DNA from 2 places in the Litoribacterium kuwaitense genome. Region 1 is predicted to be linked to the other one. Evidence: a T-box and tRNA genes for the amino acid it is inferred to sense, from the RefSeq annotation. Region 1 holds a T-box; the other holds one or more tRNA genes.
What was found. A T-box is a leader RNA that pairs with one kind of tRNA and senses whether it is charged. The one in region 1 lies ahead of G4V62_RS11190 (valine--tRNA ligase), so its partner is inferred to be a tRNA-Val.
Positions count from the first base shown of each region.

Region 2: it encodes a tRNA-Val, which carries the amino acid that the T-box ahead of G4V62_RS11190 (valine--tRNA ligase) is inferred to sense. The anticodon was not compared.

Region 1 is NZ_JAALFC010000020.1:20,150-28,025, reverse strand. Features, by position in the region: gene hemB (porphobilinogen synthase) at 1-147, shown strand, start outside; gene hemL (glutamate-1-semialdehyde 2,1-aminomutase) at 137-1,423, shown strand; gene G4V62_RS11215 (LysM peptidoglycan-binding domain-containing protein) at 1,628-2,860, shown strand; gene G4V62_RS11210 (hypothetical protein) at 2,860-3,882, shown strand; gene G4V62_RS11205 (folylpolyglutamate synthase/dihydrofolate synthase family protein) at 4,196-5,131, opposite strand; gene G4V62_RS11200 (folylpolyglutamate synthase family protein) at 5,122-5,487, opposite strand; gene G4V62_RS11195 (YszA family small membrane protein) at 5,556-5,744, opposite strand; T-box leader at 5,946-6,174, shown strand; gene G4V62_RS11190 (valine--tRNA ligase) at 6,224-7,876, shown strand, end outside.
Region 2 is NZ_JAALFC010000034.1:19,980-27,855, reverse strand. Features, by position in the region: gene G4V62_RS14805 (CotY/CotZ family spore coat protein) at 1-28, opposite strand, end outside; gene G4V62_RS14800 (CotY/CotZ family spore coat protein) at 202-684, opposite strand; gene G4V62_RS14795 (hypothetical protein) at 875-1,060, shown strand; gene G4V62_RS20015 (GNAT family N-acetyltransferase) at 1,247-1,411, opposite strand; gene G4V62_RS14785 (hypothetical protein) at 1,608-1,847, shown strand; gene G4V62_RS14780 (GNAT family N-acetyltransferase) at 2,195-2,620, opposite strand; gene G4V62_RS14775 (2'-5' RNA ligase family protein) at 2,595-3,131, opposite strand; gene G4V62_RS14770 (phosphatidylglycerophosphatase A family protein) at 3,300-3,860, shown strand; tRNA gene G4V62_RS14765 (tRNA-Val) at 3,965-4,037, opposite strand; gene G4V62_RS14760 (MerR family transcriptional regulator) at 4,256-4,585, shown strand; gene G4V62_RS14755 (atypical membrane-integrating protein (Mistic protein)) at 4,636-4,887, opposite strand; gene G4V62_RS14750 (ROK family protein) at 5,016-5,951, shown strand; gene G4V62_RS14745 (hypothetical protein) at 6,274-7,068, shown strand; gene G4V62_RS14740 (GntR family transcriptional regulator) at 7,128-7,876, shown strand, end outside.

The sequences.
Region 1 (7,876 bases):
GCTGCCGCTAAAGAAGGCTGGTTATCGGAACAAGAGGTTGTTATGGAAATGTTGACGAGTATGAAGCGTGCCGGTGCAGATCTTATCGTGACTTACTTTGCCAAGGATGCAGTTCGGTGGATAAAGGAGGAGAAAAATGAGCGTTAGAAATCAGTCTGAAAAAGCATTTGAAAAAGCAGTTCAACTCATGCCGGGTGGCGTTAACTCTCCTGTAAGAGCGTTTAAAAGTGTAGATATGAAGCCTATTTTTATGGAGCGTGGAGAGGGTGCTTATATCTCCGACATTGATGGCAACTCCTATATCGATTATGTCTTATCGTGGGGCCCATTAATTCTAGGTCATGCGAATCCAACAGTTGTTCGTGCCCTCCAGGACGCTGCTGCAAGAGGGACAAGCTTTGGAACACCGACCGAGATCGAAAATGAGTTAGCCGAACTCGTAATTGAGCGCGTTCCTTCAATTGAAGTGATTAGAATGGTAAACTCTGGGACAGAAGCCACGATGAGCGCGCTTCGTTTAGCACGTGGATATACGGGACGAAGCAAGATTCTAAAATTTGAAGGCTGTTATCATGGGCATGGCGATTCTTTACTCATTAAAGCTGGATCAGGCGTTGCTACGCTCGGTCTTCCAGATAGCCCTGGTGTTCCAGCTAGTGTGGCTAGCCAGACAATTACTTGCCCGTACAATGACCTTGATTCTGTTCGTCTCGCTTTTGAGCAATTTGGCTCAGAGATTGCGGCTGTCATTGTTGAGCCTGTTGCTGGAAACATGGGTGTCGTTCCTCCGGCTGAAGGGTTTTTAGAAGGCTTGCGTGATATCACTACTAATCAAGGGGCTTTGTTAATTTTTGATGAAGTCATGTCTGGTTTCAGGGTCGGCTACCATTCAGCTCAAGGTCATTTTAATGTGACACCTGACCTGACCTGTCTTGGAAAAGTGATTGGTGGAGGGCTTCCGGTAGGTGCGTATGGCGGAAAAGCCGAAATTATGGAGCGTATCGCACCATCAGGGCCGATCTATCAAGCGGGCACACTATCGGGAAATCCACTTGCAATGACTGCAGGCTACGAAACACTTCGACAAATGACCCAAGAAAAGTATGAAGCACTTGAAGGGAAAGTTGACCAGCTTGCCGCAGGCTTAAAAGAAGCTGCTACGAATGCGGGCATTCCTCATCACATTAATAAGGCGGGCTCGATGATCGGCTTCTTCTTTAGTGAGCAGCCCGTTGTTGATTTTGCAACGTCTAGCGCTTCAAATGTCGATGCGTTTTCGCAATATTATCGTGCGATGATCGCCAATGGCATTTTTATGCCTCCGTCTCAGTTTGAAGGAATGTTCTTATCAACGGCACATACCGAAGAAGATATTGACAAAACCGTGGACGCCGCAAGGCAAGCATTTGCGGCAATTAAATAACGAGCAAAAGAGCAAGCGGCTGTTTTTAAGCTCCCCGAAGATTACCACTGAACGGGGGTATCTTTTGGGGAGCTTTTTTTTGCTGGCAACATTTAGTCGAAGTAAAAGTGTGTGTAAAACATGGTCGCAATGAAGTTTGGTCATAACTGCCGACGTCTTTTCATAGGTTATAAAGAATATCACGAATGAAAAGGAGGCTTTGTCATGGCTCAAGGATCTTCTTTACACTTTTCACTAGAAGAATCAATTGCTTTTCGCGGTCACCAGAGCATTAATCGGTTTTTATCGATCAGCCTTGATCCAGATATTTCAATCATAGAACAAGCACAATATGTGAGTATTAAAGGGGGGCTTGTCCTTACCGGCGAGTATGAGGCTCAAGGGGAAGAGGCGCGTGAAGAACACTCACCTGCTGCACGCCGTGTGGACCATGTAGAACCGAATGGGGAAGATGGTGTTCATGTATTTTCGCATCAATTTCCGGTCGATATTACAATCCCTTTAAGCCGAATCGAAAGCTTGGATCACGTCTATGTCAATGTAGAATCATTTGATTATGATTTACCTACAAATAATCAATTAAACCTACAGGCAGATTTAGCCATTTCAGGAATCCTTCAAGAACAAGAGCGACACGAAGAAGCGGAAGCCGATTTTTACGAAGAAGTACAACAAGAAGTACAACAGCCGGTTGAAGATGTTCGTAATGATCTAGTGGATGAGCAAGAAAATAAAGAAGAACAAGTTGTAGACATTGATGAGGTTCAGGAATCGGACGTGCCAGGGAATGTCCGAGAGGATGCTCGGGAAACGACTGAACAACCATTTGCAGTTTCTACCCCTCCGACTTTTCCCGATCAACCTTCAGAAGAAGAGCAAGAGCTTTTAAGAACAGAAGCAGTCCAAGAAGAAGAGAAGGCGGATTACGAACAATATGAGCAAGTGCAATATTCGTCTGAATCTCTGCAAAGAGAGGAATATACAGAGGAGGACGAGAAAGAAAATGAGCTTGAAGCAAGGGAGATGTTATTTCAGCTAGAAGCTGAAATAAAGCAGGAAGATGAGCCCGCTCAAAAAGAAGAAACGACGGTCAAAACACCTGCTTTTAGGTTTGAAGCACAAGTAGAAGAGGTCAATGCACCTGAAGTCGAAGAAGCGATGGAAAATGACGAAATCTCTGAACGAACTGAGAATCAGAAAGAAGAAAAAAGAAACGAAAATGCACTATATTTAACAAAGTTTTTGAGTCAACCTGACGAAGGGGAGAGGCTGACGACTGTAAGAATGTGTATTATTCAAGAAGGTGATTCTGTCGAGCGACTGGCAGAAAAATATGAGCTGACGACACAGCAGATCATTCGTGAAAATAGTCTGGACGATGAAACGCTTGAAGAAGGGCAAATTATTTATATCCCTGTGCCGGCTGTATCGAAGTGATGGTGCAACACATCGACAGTCGACACATTGCCGATATTAGAAGTCAATTTTCAATTGAGCCAATAGAGGTTAAACGAAGGCGTCACGGCTTAGTCGAAATCTATACAGAAAATGGGATGTTTCAAGGTCGTTTATTTAAAAGTAAAGAGGCAGTTCAACAAGTTGACGAGGCTTTACGTAGTTTAGCTACAGCTGGTAGTCAAGCGTTTGCCTTACCAGTTGGTTGGCCGAACGCTTATCGTTACTGTTCTTCGTTTGCGGGATGGTTAGCGATTTATCCTCATTATGACGAGCAAAGAGACTTGCGTACAGATCGCCCGACAGCACTTTTTTCCGCCTTGGCTCGTATGCATCGGCAAACGAAGCAACCTTTGACGATCAGCCACGCATTTTTAAAAGAATCAGGCGACGCTTGGCTAAAAGCAAAGAAAACAACGGCAGAATCGTTAGACGCTCTCATTGCTCAATATGACCAAATGCGCTATCCTTCTCCTTTTGTTCAACGATTTCAACACGTTTACGGACAAATGCGGCAGCACCATGAAATCAGTATGGAGGTGCTTCAAGAAAGCGAGGAGATCGTGAAAGGGCCGGCAGACAGCGTGATGGCATTAGAAGACGCCTCCTTTGTTGATCAAGGGCGGCAGTCCTTTGTTCCGCCAGCCACGTTGTCGCATCAATTGCCAGCCTTTAACCTTGCTCATTTGATGGGTCGTTTGCATCATTCAACAATTGATCGCAAACAAGCTCTTAGCACTTATTTGCGGGAAGAAAACATTGATTCATTGAATGAAAAGCTGATTTTAGCAGTTTTATTGGATGGACAGCCTTTGTGGCAGGTTGCCAAACAATATGAACAACGTAACGTGTCCAAGGAGCAAGTGTGGGTTCAGCGAATGATGAATGCTGAAGCTCGCTTTGCTGCAAATGAGCTCTGGAGAGAGGCTTTAGAGCAAACCGTCTCTCAGCAAAATGAAAAGGAAGAAGCCGTGTTAAGAGACGAAACAGAAGGATTGGAATGACGACGGACTGTCCGGCTTCATGTCAAAGCTTAGACGAGGCGATAATTCTCGCCCAATTGTAAAACAAAACTTATGTGGACCTGTCTGAAACTGAGCGAAGTAAAAATAAAGCGGATATCGTTTATATTCATAACCTAATTGGCATTCTCGCTCAGATTGAAGGCAAAACAGCCTTTTTAATGTCTTTTTGACAGCCTCTCGTTAATTATCAGCCTGTTTGTCACGATGTCTCAAATGTAGTCTTAACTGAGAGGACGAGCGAGACAGTGGACGACAGAAGTTAAGAGACTGAACCGCAGTTGGTCACTGCGGTTTATGTTTTGATATGCAGCTTTCTGTCAGCATCGATGATGTAGGTGCGTAACACGCCAGCAAGATATAAGGAGCCGGTGATTAATGTCTGTTGTTTTTTAAATGGGCTTGTTTGCAAGAAAAGGTCGAGGTGATCGTAATACGTCCAAGAAAGACCGAGGTCTGTAAATGCTTGGTGAATCTCAGCTTTTGGCATGCGACGCTCTTTAAACGGGGACGCAATGACATCGAAAGAAGCATTCAGCTGGCTAAGCGGCTTAAGCATATCTAGACTCGATCTTCCTGTGGTCAGTGATAAGACGACGCGATCAGGGATAAATTTGTCCAGCGCCATCGCTTTCATGAGCGTTTCCATTTCGTATGGATTGTGAGCTCCATCAATAAGGACAAGTCCATCACGAAATGTACGCTTTTCATAGCGACAAGGAATCTGTACGTGTGACAATGCATTTAGGGCGCGTTCCCAGTGAATCGGAACGTTGTATGCCATCAGAGCCTCTAAGGCAGCAAGCGCCGTTCCAGCATTCTGCTTTTGAAATAATGCGGTTGTATGGAGTGGCTGCTCTGCGACATTGTGGTACTCGCTCCGGTAATTGAGCCGGTCGTTGTACCCTGAGATCGTATATTCTTCCGTAAGTGCAACGATGGTGGTGTTTGCTACATGATCCCGTACGAGCCTGCGCACGTCGGCATTCGCTGAGCCAAGGATCAGCTTTTGCGTCGTCTGTTTAACGATGGCAGCTTTGTCGGCAACGATGTCCTCGAGCGTTGGCCCGAGCAAGTCTTGATGATCAAGGGTCATTTCAGTTAAGCATGCAATGATTGGATTTAAAATGTTAGAAGGATCGGCCCGTCCGCCGACACCATTTTCAAATACAACGAGACGAATGCCGTTCTGTTTAAACCACATGAGTGCTGCCAAGATCATTAAGTGCATATGCCCAACATTGTTGATTGGGTTTGTTTGAAGTGTTTTTTCATGTGCAATAAAATTTGATCTAATGCGATTGGTGGAATTGGTACACCGTTTATTTGCATTCGTTCCTCGTAAGCTTCAAGGTGCGGTCCCGTAAACAGTCCGTGCGGGACATCCGTGGCGTCGAGCATTGCGGACAAATAATGGGCGGTTGAACCCTTTCCACACGAACCAGCAATTTGCACGATGTCAAAATCGTCAACAGACAGTTCGAAGGCGGTGAAAAGTTCTTGCATCGCCAAGAGATGACGGCCATCGCTACGATCGGTTGTTCTCTTATAGTAAGGGGTTAAAAAATCGATTGATTGAGTATTCACTAAACGGTTCTCCTTTTTCTATCATGGAGACATCATACCGAGGGATCGTAGCGTTGGCAAGCCATAGGTTAAATCCATTTCAAATGGAAGGCGAGCAAGAGTCCGATAAGAAGACCGAGCAGTAAAATGTCGAGCGGAGTTGGGAAAAGCAGGGTGCGCAACAGTTGAAAAATCACCAAAGGGACAATGCATGCTTCCATGACAAAGCAGCATTTTCTTACCCAAGGCGGCATGCGATAGCGTGAGAAACGCTTCATTACAATCGCTCCTTTATGCTTGTCGATCGAAGCATATTTTTAAAGTCAATCCCTTTTTGACGAAGAGTTGTTTGGTCATCAGGTCAATTTTCCGCAGCTTTAGACGGGTGAATTAACGACGACTCTGAAGTGAAAGCGTCAGCTTTCTATTTAGAATATGCATAACCACTTGACCCGTTCTCTACATTTTACATATAATAAAGCAAAGCTATGACAGGAATGAGTAAAAGTCACCCTGCTTCTTCAGAGAGGAACGCCTTTAGGCTGTGAGCGTTCCAGGCAGATGCTTTGAAGTCCTCCTCGAGCTGTTTCTTTGAATCTTAAAGTAGGAGAAACCGGTACAAGGGCCGTTATCCCGAATGAGCGTGCGCTTTATCAAGTAAAGCGTAAATAAAGGTGGTACCGCGACCAAACTTCTGTCGTCCTTTTTGGAGAGAGAAGTTTTTTGTTGAATAAAAAATGGTGGAGGTCAGTAAAAAATGACAGAACAAGCGCAATTGCCTAAGAAGTATGATCCGCAGGGGGTTGAGCAGAAATGGTATGAGCATTGGGTGAAAAATGGATATTTTGAAGCAAAGGGAGAAGTGGAGAAAGAGCCGTATGCGGTAGTCATTCCTCCGCCGAACGTGACTGGTAAGCTTCATCTCGGGCACGCGTGGGATACAACATTGCAGGATTTGTTGACGCGGGCGAAGCGGATGCAAGGATACGATGTTTTGTGGCTGCCAGGGACGGATCACGCCGGAATCTCGACGCAAGCAAAGGTTGAAGCGCAGCTGAAAGAGGAAGGTACAAGCCGCTATGAACTTGGGCGTGAGCGCTTCATTGAGCGAACGATGGCGTGGAAAGAGGAGTACGCTGAGCACATCCGAGCACAATGGGAGAAGCTAGGCCTTGGTCTTGACTACACGAGAGAACGTTTTACGATGGATGAAGGCTTGTCCAAAGCCGTACGAAAAGTTTTTGTTGATCTTTATAAGAAGGGGCTCATTTATCGCGGGGAGTATATCATTAACTGGGATCCTGACACAAAAACGGCCTTGTCGGATATTGAAGTTGAATATAAAGATGTGAATGGGCATTTCTATCATATGAAGTATCCATTAACCGATGGCAGTGGGTTTATTGAGATTGCTACAACGCGTCCTGAAACGATGCTCGGAGATACAGCAGTCGCAGTACACCCTGATGATGAGCGTTACAAGCATCTTATTGGTAAAACGGTAATGTTGCCGATTGTTGAGCGTGAAATTCCAATTGTGGCCGACGATTATGTCGATCGTGAATTCGGTTCCGGTGCCGTGAAAATTACGCCAGCTCATGACCCGAATGACTTTGAGGTTGGAGACCGCCACAATTTGCCACGTGTACTTGTCATGAACGAAGATGGGTCGATGAATGAGAATGCTGGTGTTTATCAAGGTCAGGATCGTTTTGAGTGCCGAAAAAATATCGTTAAAGATTTGCAAGCGCAAGGCGTACTTTTTCACATTGAAGACCACGCGCATTCGGTTGGGCATTCTGAGCGAAGCGGAGCAGTAGTGGAGCCTTATTTATCGACACAATGGTTCGTAAAAATGGCGCCGCTCGCCAAGCAATCGATCGATTTGCAGCGTAATGAGAGTGAAAAAGTGAATTTTGTTCCTCAGCGTTTTGAAAACACATATATGCGGTGGATTGAAAATCTTCGTGATTGGTGTATTTCTAGACAGCTATGGTGGGGGCATCAAATTCCAGCCTGGTATCATAACGAAACAGGCGAAGTGTATGTTGGTGAAGAGGCGCCGGAAAACATTGACCAATGGACACAAGATGTCGACGTCCTAGACACATGGTTTTCTTCAGCGCTCTGGCCGTTCTCCACGATGGGCTGGCCTGATGAGAATGCAGCGGATTACAAACGATACTTCCCGACAGATGTGCTCGTCACTGGGTACGATATAATATTCTTCTGGGTATCCCGCATGATTTTCCAAAGTATCGAATTTACAGGAACGCGCCCATTTAAAGACGTATTGTTACATGGTCTTGTGAGAGATGAGCAAGGTCGAAAAATGAGCAAGTCGCTCGGTAATGGTATTGATCCGATGGAAGTAATTGATCAGTACGGTGCGGATGCATTGCGGTACTTT
Region 2 (7,876 bases), on a different contig from region 1:
ATCCACCTTTATGATCTTCGCATCCCATGTTCATACACTCCTTCTTTTTTTAAGCTTAAGGCGTTTTGTTCACTAATTACAATATAAAGAGACAGGGCATTTGGTGATTGGATTTGCACGATTTCTTTAAATTGGGCTTTGTCTACCCCTGTTTGAAAGAAAGGCAGCCGCTCAGCTGCCCCTTCCACGAATTTGTACAGACTATCCGATGACGAGTTCAGGAGACAAGCATTGAATTGCACAGAAGCAGTCTAAGTCCACTTCTATACAGATGTCTGTTTTTTCAAGGCAACGTAAATTGCGGTCGCAAGGATTGTCTAAGTCATCCAGCTGATTCCCTCTTTTATCTAGCGGACGAAGCAAAGATAGCGTCGCGCAGCAATCATTTTTTACGTTTTCAACACGGAAAAAGACGGTTTTAAAGCACCCTTCTGGTCCAACAAGCCCACCGATATTTCCGAAGGTTTTAAAAAGCTTGCCGCAATCTTTTTTACAAAACAGAATAAATGGTACTGTGTCACCCATAGTAGTGTCTGGTGATAGTAAGTTACTGTAACAGCTAGAAGCACACTTATCTTCAGCTTCTTCTTGCATCACATGAATGTGTTTAATGGCGTCACAAACGCAATTTCTTGCTTTTGGATAGCCATAATCTTTTTCTTTGTGTTTTTTGCCGCAGCCCATTCCGTTCACCTCTTTCAATGAATTTGACAAATGTGTCACTATACACTATGTAGATGTACTATATCGGTGTGGGCAAGCGTCACTTCAGATGTGAAGTTGATTTTCTTATGTCATTTACATGCAGATGCCTAACTTTTTTAATTGAAAATGCATACACTGCTATGAATTGATTAAAGAAGGAGGGATTTGCATGTCAGATGAAAGAAGAAAGCAAGTGATTCGGGCTGATAAAGTGATTATTAAAGCGGATGAAGTCATTGTCATTGATGAAAGTGACAAAAGAAAACGTCGCCGCCACGGCAGAGATGATGAGAGCTCCCCAAGAGACTTTGACAGAGATGACCATGATCGTCGTAGACGTCACCCGTTTTTTTAAAAAAGCTTTGAACACGGTGGAATCGATCTGTTATGAAGTAGAAAAACAAAAGAATAGCAGGATAAAGCATCAGCCTTTAGACAATAAAAACACACAGAAAAACGCAGAGGTTTTTATTCCTCTGCGTTTTTTCGGTTGACATATAGTCCGTCTTGCCCGAATGTTCCGTTCATTTTCTAGGGCGAGTTACTTTTGGTTAACATCTTTAGTGAACGCACACAGGTCATGCATATGCTGAAAGCCGACTTTCTTATACATGTTGATCGCCTGCTCATTGGCGGAGTTAACACAAAGGCGAATGTGTTCAATCCCTTCGAATGTAAATAACCATTGTAAGGCGCCAGTTAACAATTGTACGCCAGCCCATGACCTCTTTCAGACTTCGCAACCGAAAAAAATTCAATGCTTGCTTCACCAAATTCTGGTTCTGCCTCTACATAAATATATCCACATAACATGTCTTTTTTAGTGATCATAACATGATATGTTTGAATACATTGAAAAAAAGGAATAACATCGTATAACTGAAAAGGTAGCGGGGTGGTTTGTGATGTGGATAGCACCTGTCATGACGGAACAATATCAATGGTATGCTGATCGGTTAGCACCGGAGCGAGTAGAAAAAGGGGTTTTGCGTGTTCAGCCTGTTCGCGCGGTCACTGCTGAAGAAGATTTTTCTTGGCAAGCAGAGGGAAATACTGTTGACAAACGTACGCAAATAACCGATATAAAAACGTGGGAAAGTAAAATAACCGGCCAAGGCGGCCGGCTGGATGTTTACGTTTAACGTTTTTAGCCAAGAAGTCTCCATCTTCAGCGATGAGATGGAGATGAATTGGCTTTCGGTCAAGTACGTCTTTAGACGTTCTTGACCGAAAGCATGTTATCATAAGAGCATGAAGTGTTCTTCGAAAACTGGATGTATGAGGTTGCATGGAGAAACTAATCATACGAAAACCAAGCAAATCCTTCCATGCGTAAAATATCCAAGGTACGAAAGAAACTCCGAATCGTCGGACATCTAGGGCAGGAACTTCCCGAAGTAACGCTCATGGAGACGAAAGGAGACGAAAGGTTGCTTTCGTCGTGGAAATGAGAAGCTCCCACTTCAAGCGAAGCTAAGTGGTGAGTAGTTCAAAGAGACCTTTCCATTTTTACATGGGGAATATTCGCCTCTAAAAACGGCTCAGACACAGTTTGGTAGCCAAGCTTTAAATAAAAATCCTCAGCATGCGCTTGAGCATTTAAATGTATAGCGTGCCACCCATTTAGAGACGCCATTTGGGTTACAGCATTCATCAGCTCACGCCCTGCACCTGTGCCGCGCGTGCTTTTTAATACACAGAGGCGCTCTACTTTGCCAACACCGGGCGATTTTTCCCGAAGTCGTACAGCGCCGACCGGAGCATTATCTATATAACAGACGGCATGCAGTGCGTTTACATCATGTTCATCCATTTCCACATCTTGCGGAACTTGCTGCTCCTCAATAAACACGTGTTTTCGAATGAGAAAGCAATCGTTTCGTACGGATTCACTTGCGGCCCATTGAATCTTCATCTCTTACATCTCCTTGAAGTGGGTATGTCTCGTCAACGGACCAAGAACCATTCTCTAATTGATAACACAAATGGACCCGGTAGATTTTCTCAGTAAAATCGAAAGATGTCATACGTAAGCTTTCATATACATCAAACAATTCGTCGTTTGAAAGCTCTTGACCAATTGTAATGTGCGGTACGAATGCATACGCATCATCTGAAGGATAAGGATGGGGCTTTAATGCTTCATACAATTGTAGGAGTGTATCATTTTTTTCTACTTTGAAATAGATGACGTTGTTGACCGGATTGAATGTACCGACTTTTTTGACCTGGATGTCCACCGGAGGAAGACTGGCTACGGTCTGCTTGAGCATTTTTTTGAAATCGTCCACTTGTTCAAGTTCAAAAGCAGGCTTAATCGTAATGTGTGGCGGGATAAGGGAATATCTAGGATCGTAGCGTTTTCTGTAGGAATTGGCTTCATCCTGGATGCGTTTTGATGGGAAAAGTACGACGCCATACTGCAAAAGAGGTTCCTCCTATTCAAAACCGATAATCTTAATAACATAACTGTTACGTCATGCTATTATGTATAGTATAGCAAATGATTGGCGTTTTAACGAAATTTGTGTGTAAGCTATAAGAAAAAAGCTGAGCGATGGGAAAAGAATGCTCAGAGGAGAGGGTCTTTTTATATGAAAAAACAAAATCGTGTGCATAGCAAAGACATTGAACGAGCAGCAAAAGCGATGCTAGTAGAAAGAGGCGTGACTGTGCAGGATATTGCGGATATTGTTTATGACATGCAAGCACCATATAATGCCGATCTGCTTATGGAAGACTGCGTTGAAAGTGTGGAAGCCGTCCTTGAAAAACGGGAAATACAGCATGCCTTGCTTGTCGGGATTGATTTAGACCGGTTGGCTGAGAAGAAGCTGCTGTCAGAGCCGCTGCAATCGATCGTAGAGTCTGATGAAGGGTTGTTCGGAATTGATGAAACAATCGGCTTTGGGGCCGTCTTTGGCTACGGCAGTATCGCGGTGACGACCTATGGTCATTTAGATAAAGATAAGCCTGGCATCATCGGAAAATTAGATACGAAAACAGACGAAGCTGTTCATACATTTTTAGATGACCTTGTCGCAAGCATTGCTTCAAATGCCTCAAGTCGACTTGCTCACCGACTTCGTGATAAAGAAGAGGAGCTTGAGGCACAAGATATTGAGAAGAAAGATCAAGAAGAGCGAATTAGCTGATTTTGTTGAGAAACGAACTTGGCGATTCCAAAGGAAATTGAATTTATAAATGAATTTGAAACAGAAAATACCTCCTTGCAATTTATGCAAGGAGGTATTTTGGATGATTCCGACTGGGCTCGAACCAGCGACCTCTACCCTGTCAAGGTAGCGCTCTCCCAGCTGAGCTACGGAATCACATCTGGGTTTGTTTCGACAAAAAATAGTATACTATGTAGAAAATTAGAAGTCAATAGAAAAAATAAAGGTCGTTGGAAAAAACTTCGATATATTTTCTTACATCTTCGCAGTTGATTTGTGTTTTTTTATGTTAGATTATCTTACAAGGGAGTCGATACTTAAAATGATGATTCGATATAATTAAACAAATAAGATAAGGCGAGAGGTGAGGTCGAATGGGAAATGAGCCCACGTCCTATCGAGAACGAAAGGTGATCTCGATTGGCGTCGTTAAAGAGTTGACAGGCTTATCTGAAAGGCAGATTCGTTATTATGAAGAACGAAAGCTCATTTTTCCAGAACGGTCTGCACGAGGATCGCGTAAGTATTCTTTTGATGATGTGGAACGGCTGATGGACATTGCTAACCAAATTGAGGACGGGGTGCAGACGTTTGAAATTCGTCAAGAAATGATCAGAAAAGAGAAAAATGAAGCAAAAAAAGAAACTGTGCGGGAAGATATGCTTCGTGGGCAATTAAATGCTTATTTTCATATGCGTAAATAATGAACAAAACTTTGTTGGCGATAGGCTGACAGAGTTTTTATTTTTTTGCCTCACGCTTCGGGTTTGTCTGGGAGTAATGCCTTTAACACTTCTGTGAGCACGCGGTTTAATTTGTAATCGACGCTATTGCGGTCGTCATAATGAATGGCTTGCTTATACAATTGGCGAACGTCGTCATTTGGAATCATAAAATGTGCTTGTTCTTCTGAATCATTATAAAGCTCGATAAACGTATCGAGTCCAGCGTTTAAATCGTCAATGGCTTTACTAAGTGCAGCTTGCTCTTCCTTTGAAAGATACACAAATCATTCTCCTTTTTAATGTGATTGTTCTCGAAAACGGATGATTTTATGTTTACCTAAGCTGAATGACGTAGAACTCATCCCTTCCTTTTGGTAAAATAAATGAAGATCAAAGGAAATGAGGAAGGATGACAGACATGAACGTCGCAGCAGGAGTAGATATTGGCGGGACAAAAACTGCCATTGGTATTGTTGATGACAAAGGGGCTTTATTAGCTAAGGAAGTGCTTCCTACTGATCAAAGTGTGTCCCCTTATGAAATGATTGATCGCATGGCACAGACCATTCATCATTTGTTGGAAGGGTTAGGGAAAACAGCTGAAGCGTTAAGTGGGATTGGTATTGGGGCGCCGGGACCTCTTGATTCAAGAGAAGGCAAGATCATTAATCCGCCAAACTTAACAGCGTGGAGAGATATCGAAGTGACGGGACGTTTTAAAGAGCATTTTGCGGTGCCTGTCACGTTAGAAAATGATGCAAATGCTGCGACATTGGCTGAAAAATGGGTAGGAGCTGCGCAGGATAACGACAATTTTATATACATGACTGTGTCTACGGGAATTGGCGCTGGTATTTATGCGAATGGCCAGTTAATTACCGGGAAGAGCGGCAATGCAGGTGACATTGGTCATATGGTGATTGATCCTTCGTTTGGATCGCGTGAAGGTGAAATCGAAGGCGGCTTCGAATACATTGCTTCTGGGACAGGGATTGCTCGTCACGCATCAAAGCTGCTCGGTGAGTCGGTGACGACAGCGGAAGTATTCCAACGAGCAAACGAAGGCGACCAGCAGCTTCAGGAATTTGTAAATATGATTTTTGAAAAAATCGGTGTCGGCTGTGTCTCCTTAATCAATATTTTAGATCCGGAAAAGATCGTGATCGGCGGTGGGGTTACGAAAGTCGGTCGACCGTTGTTTGATGCAGTTCAAGCTTTTGTTAGTGAGCGCGCACTTGGTCCTAGAGGAAGAGAAACTGTCATCGTACCTTCCGGACTTAGTCAAGACTCAGGAGTGATTGGGGCAGCAGCGCTTATTTTGTACGGAAAAAAAGCCAATCAATAAAAACGGACTGGATTTTGTCAAGGAGATTAGGGACTCTGGCAAATGCTTGCGTTCGTCATTGCTCTCGCTATTTGTCCTCTTGTGAATAGGTATCCGTGTTTTTGCTCGATTTCATAAGGCGTTTTAAAGCTTGGTTATGCATGTGAGAATTGTTTAGTGACCTCTAATAAAAGAGTGTTACAAAGCTTGTAAAGCCATTGTCTGCACTTTGAAGACCTGCCTGTTGTAGGCAGGCTTTTCCTTATTTGTTTTGAATGAAAATTGATTTAGGGGGTGGCGTGCATCTTGGGCGGATGGGCCAGTTACATAAGATGCATTAACTATGGAAACAGCTCGTACAAATAAACATCATTGTGTCGTTATACTTGTTGGTGAAGTTTCGCAGTCGTTTAAGCTTCTTGCCCAAACATTATCAGACCAACGATCAACTGTAATGTCAAAGGTATCGTTCATTCGTTGGTTAAAAAAGCCGACTGCACAGTGTTGGGGTACACTTTTTCAAGATCAATCGATTAGCGAAATCATTGTACTCCATTCCATGAATGATAAGGAACGGACCATCGCTCAAGAAAATATCCCTTCTAAAGTGGTGGCGTATTTTGTCGAGTCGCCTCTTGAGGCTGGGAAGCCGGTGGAGAAGAATTGGCCGGGGTATGGCTCCGCCTTAGACGTGATCATTGACGGAATTGAAAGAACAGAGGATACGGCCGCCTCATTAGTGCTTGATGTACCAAGGTTGTTTCTCATTCAATTGCCCTTTCAAGCAGCAACAGGAATTGTTCGAGATGCAGCGAACGTCTTAGGCTGGCCCTACGTCAGTGAGCAATCAGTGACAGAAGACGGGGTTCACGCGCTTGTTTCACAATTACAAGCCATTTATTCTAAAAAAACGTATGCTTTTATGCTTGTTGATCAAGATGCTAATGGCAGTGAAATTCTCGCAAAAGTCAAAGTGCATCTTCAAGTCTCTGAACGATCTCAGTCATTAGACCGTGCGAGCTGTCTAGGAAAGCAGCCTTCGCCTATAGAAAGGCTCGAAATTAAAAAAATGGCAGAAGATATCCAACGTGGAATCATCGGTGATGCACCTTTTCCACATTATGCTGAAAAAGCTTAAGTAAATATAATAACTATAAATAAAGTGAGGTCAGAACGCCGATGAAAGAGCCCTTGTATTTGAAAATATATAATAGCATTCTCTCGCAAATCCAATTGGGCTTCTATCAGGCAGGTGACCGCGTGCCGTCGGAAATCGAATTAGCAGAAGCCTTTAATGTCAGTCGGATTACGACGAAGAGGGCATTAGATATGCTAGCGCAGCAACAAGTCATTGTGCGAAAAAGAGGCAAAGGCTCTTACGTAGCATGGCAGAATCAACTGGCAGAGGACCAGCCTGTTGATGTGACAGAGGAGAAGGATGCGAGCCCTCGTCCTATCCGAAAAATTGGCATGGTTGTTCCAGGGGTAGCCAATACATATGGGTTGGAAATTTTGCGGCTTGTCGAAAAAAGTGTACGTCAGCGTGGAGATGTCGTGTTAATCGCTTCTACTGACGGGTCTTTGGCGGAGGAAGCAGCTGTTATTCAGCGAACGTTAGATGCAGGCGTCGATGGTCTTTTAATGACGCCAGTAAACGGACAGCATTATAATGAACCGATTATTCGATTGAGTCTTGAACAGTTTCCTATCGTCTTTATTGACCGACATCTTCCTGGACTCCCGATCCCAGGTGTTTATACAGATAACTTCGCGGCTGCGAAGGAAACCGTTGCCTATTTATTCGAAAGAGGGCTTCGTCGGATCGTTTTTGTCACACCACCTACGCGTGGAACAGCTTCCTTGGAACAACGATTAGCGGGCTATTTAGCTGCGTGTGCAGAATTTGGAATAGCAAATGCAGAGCAGATGGTTATTGAAGGAGACCA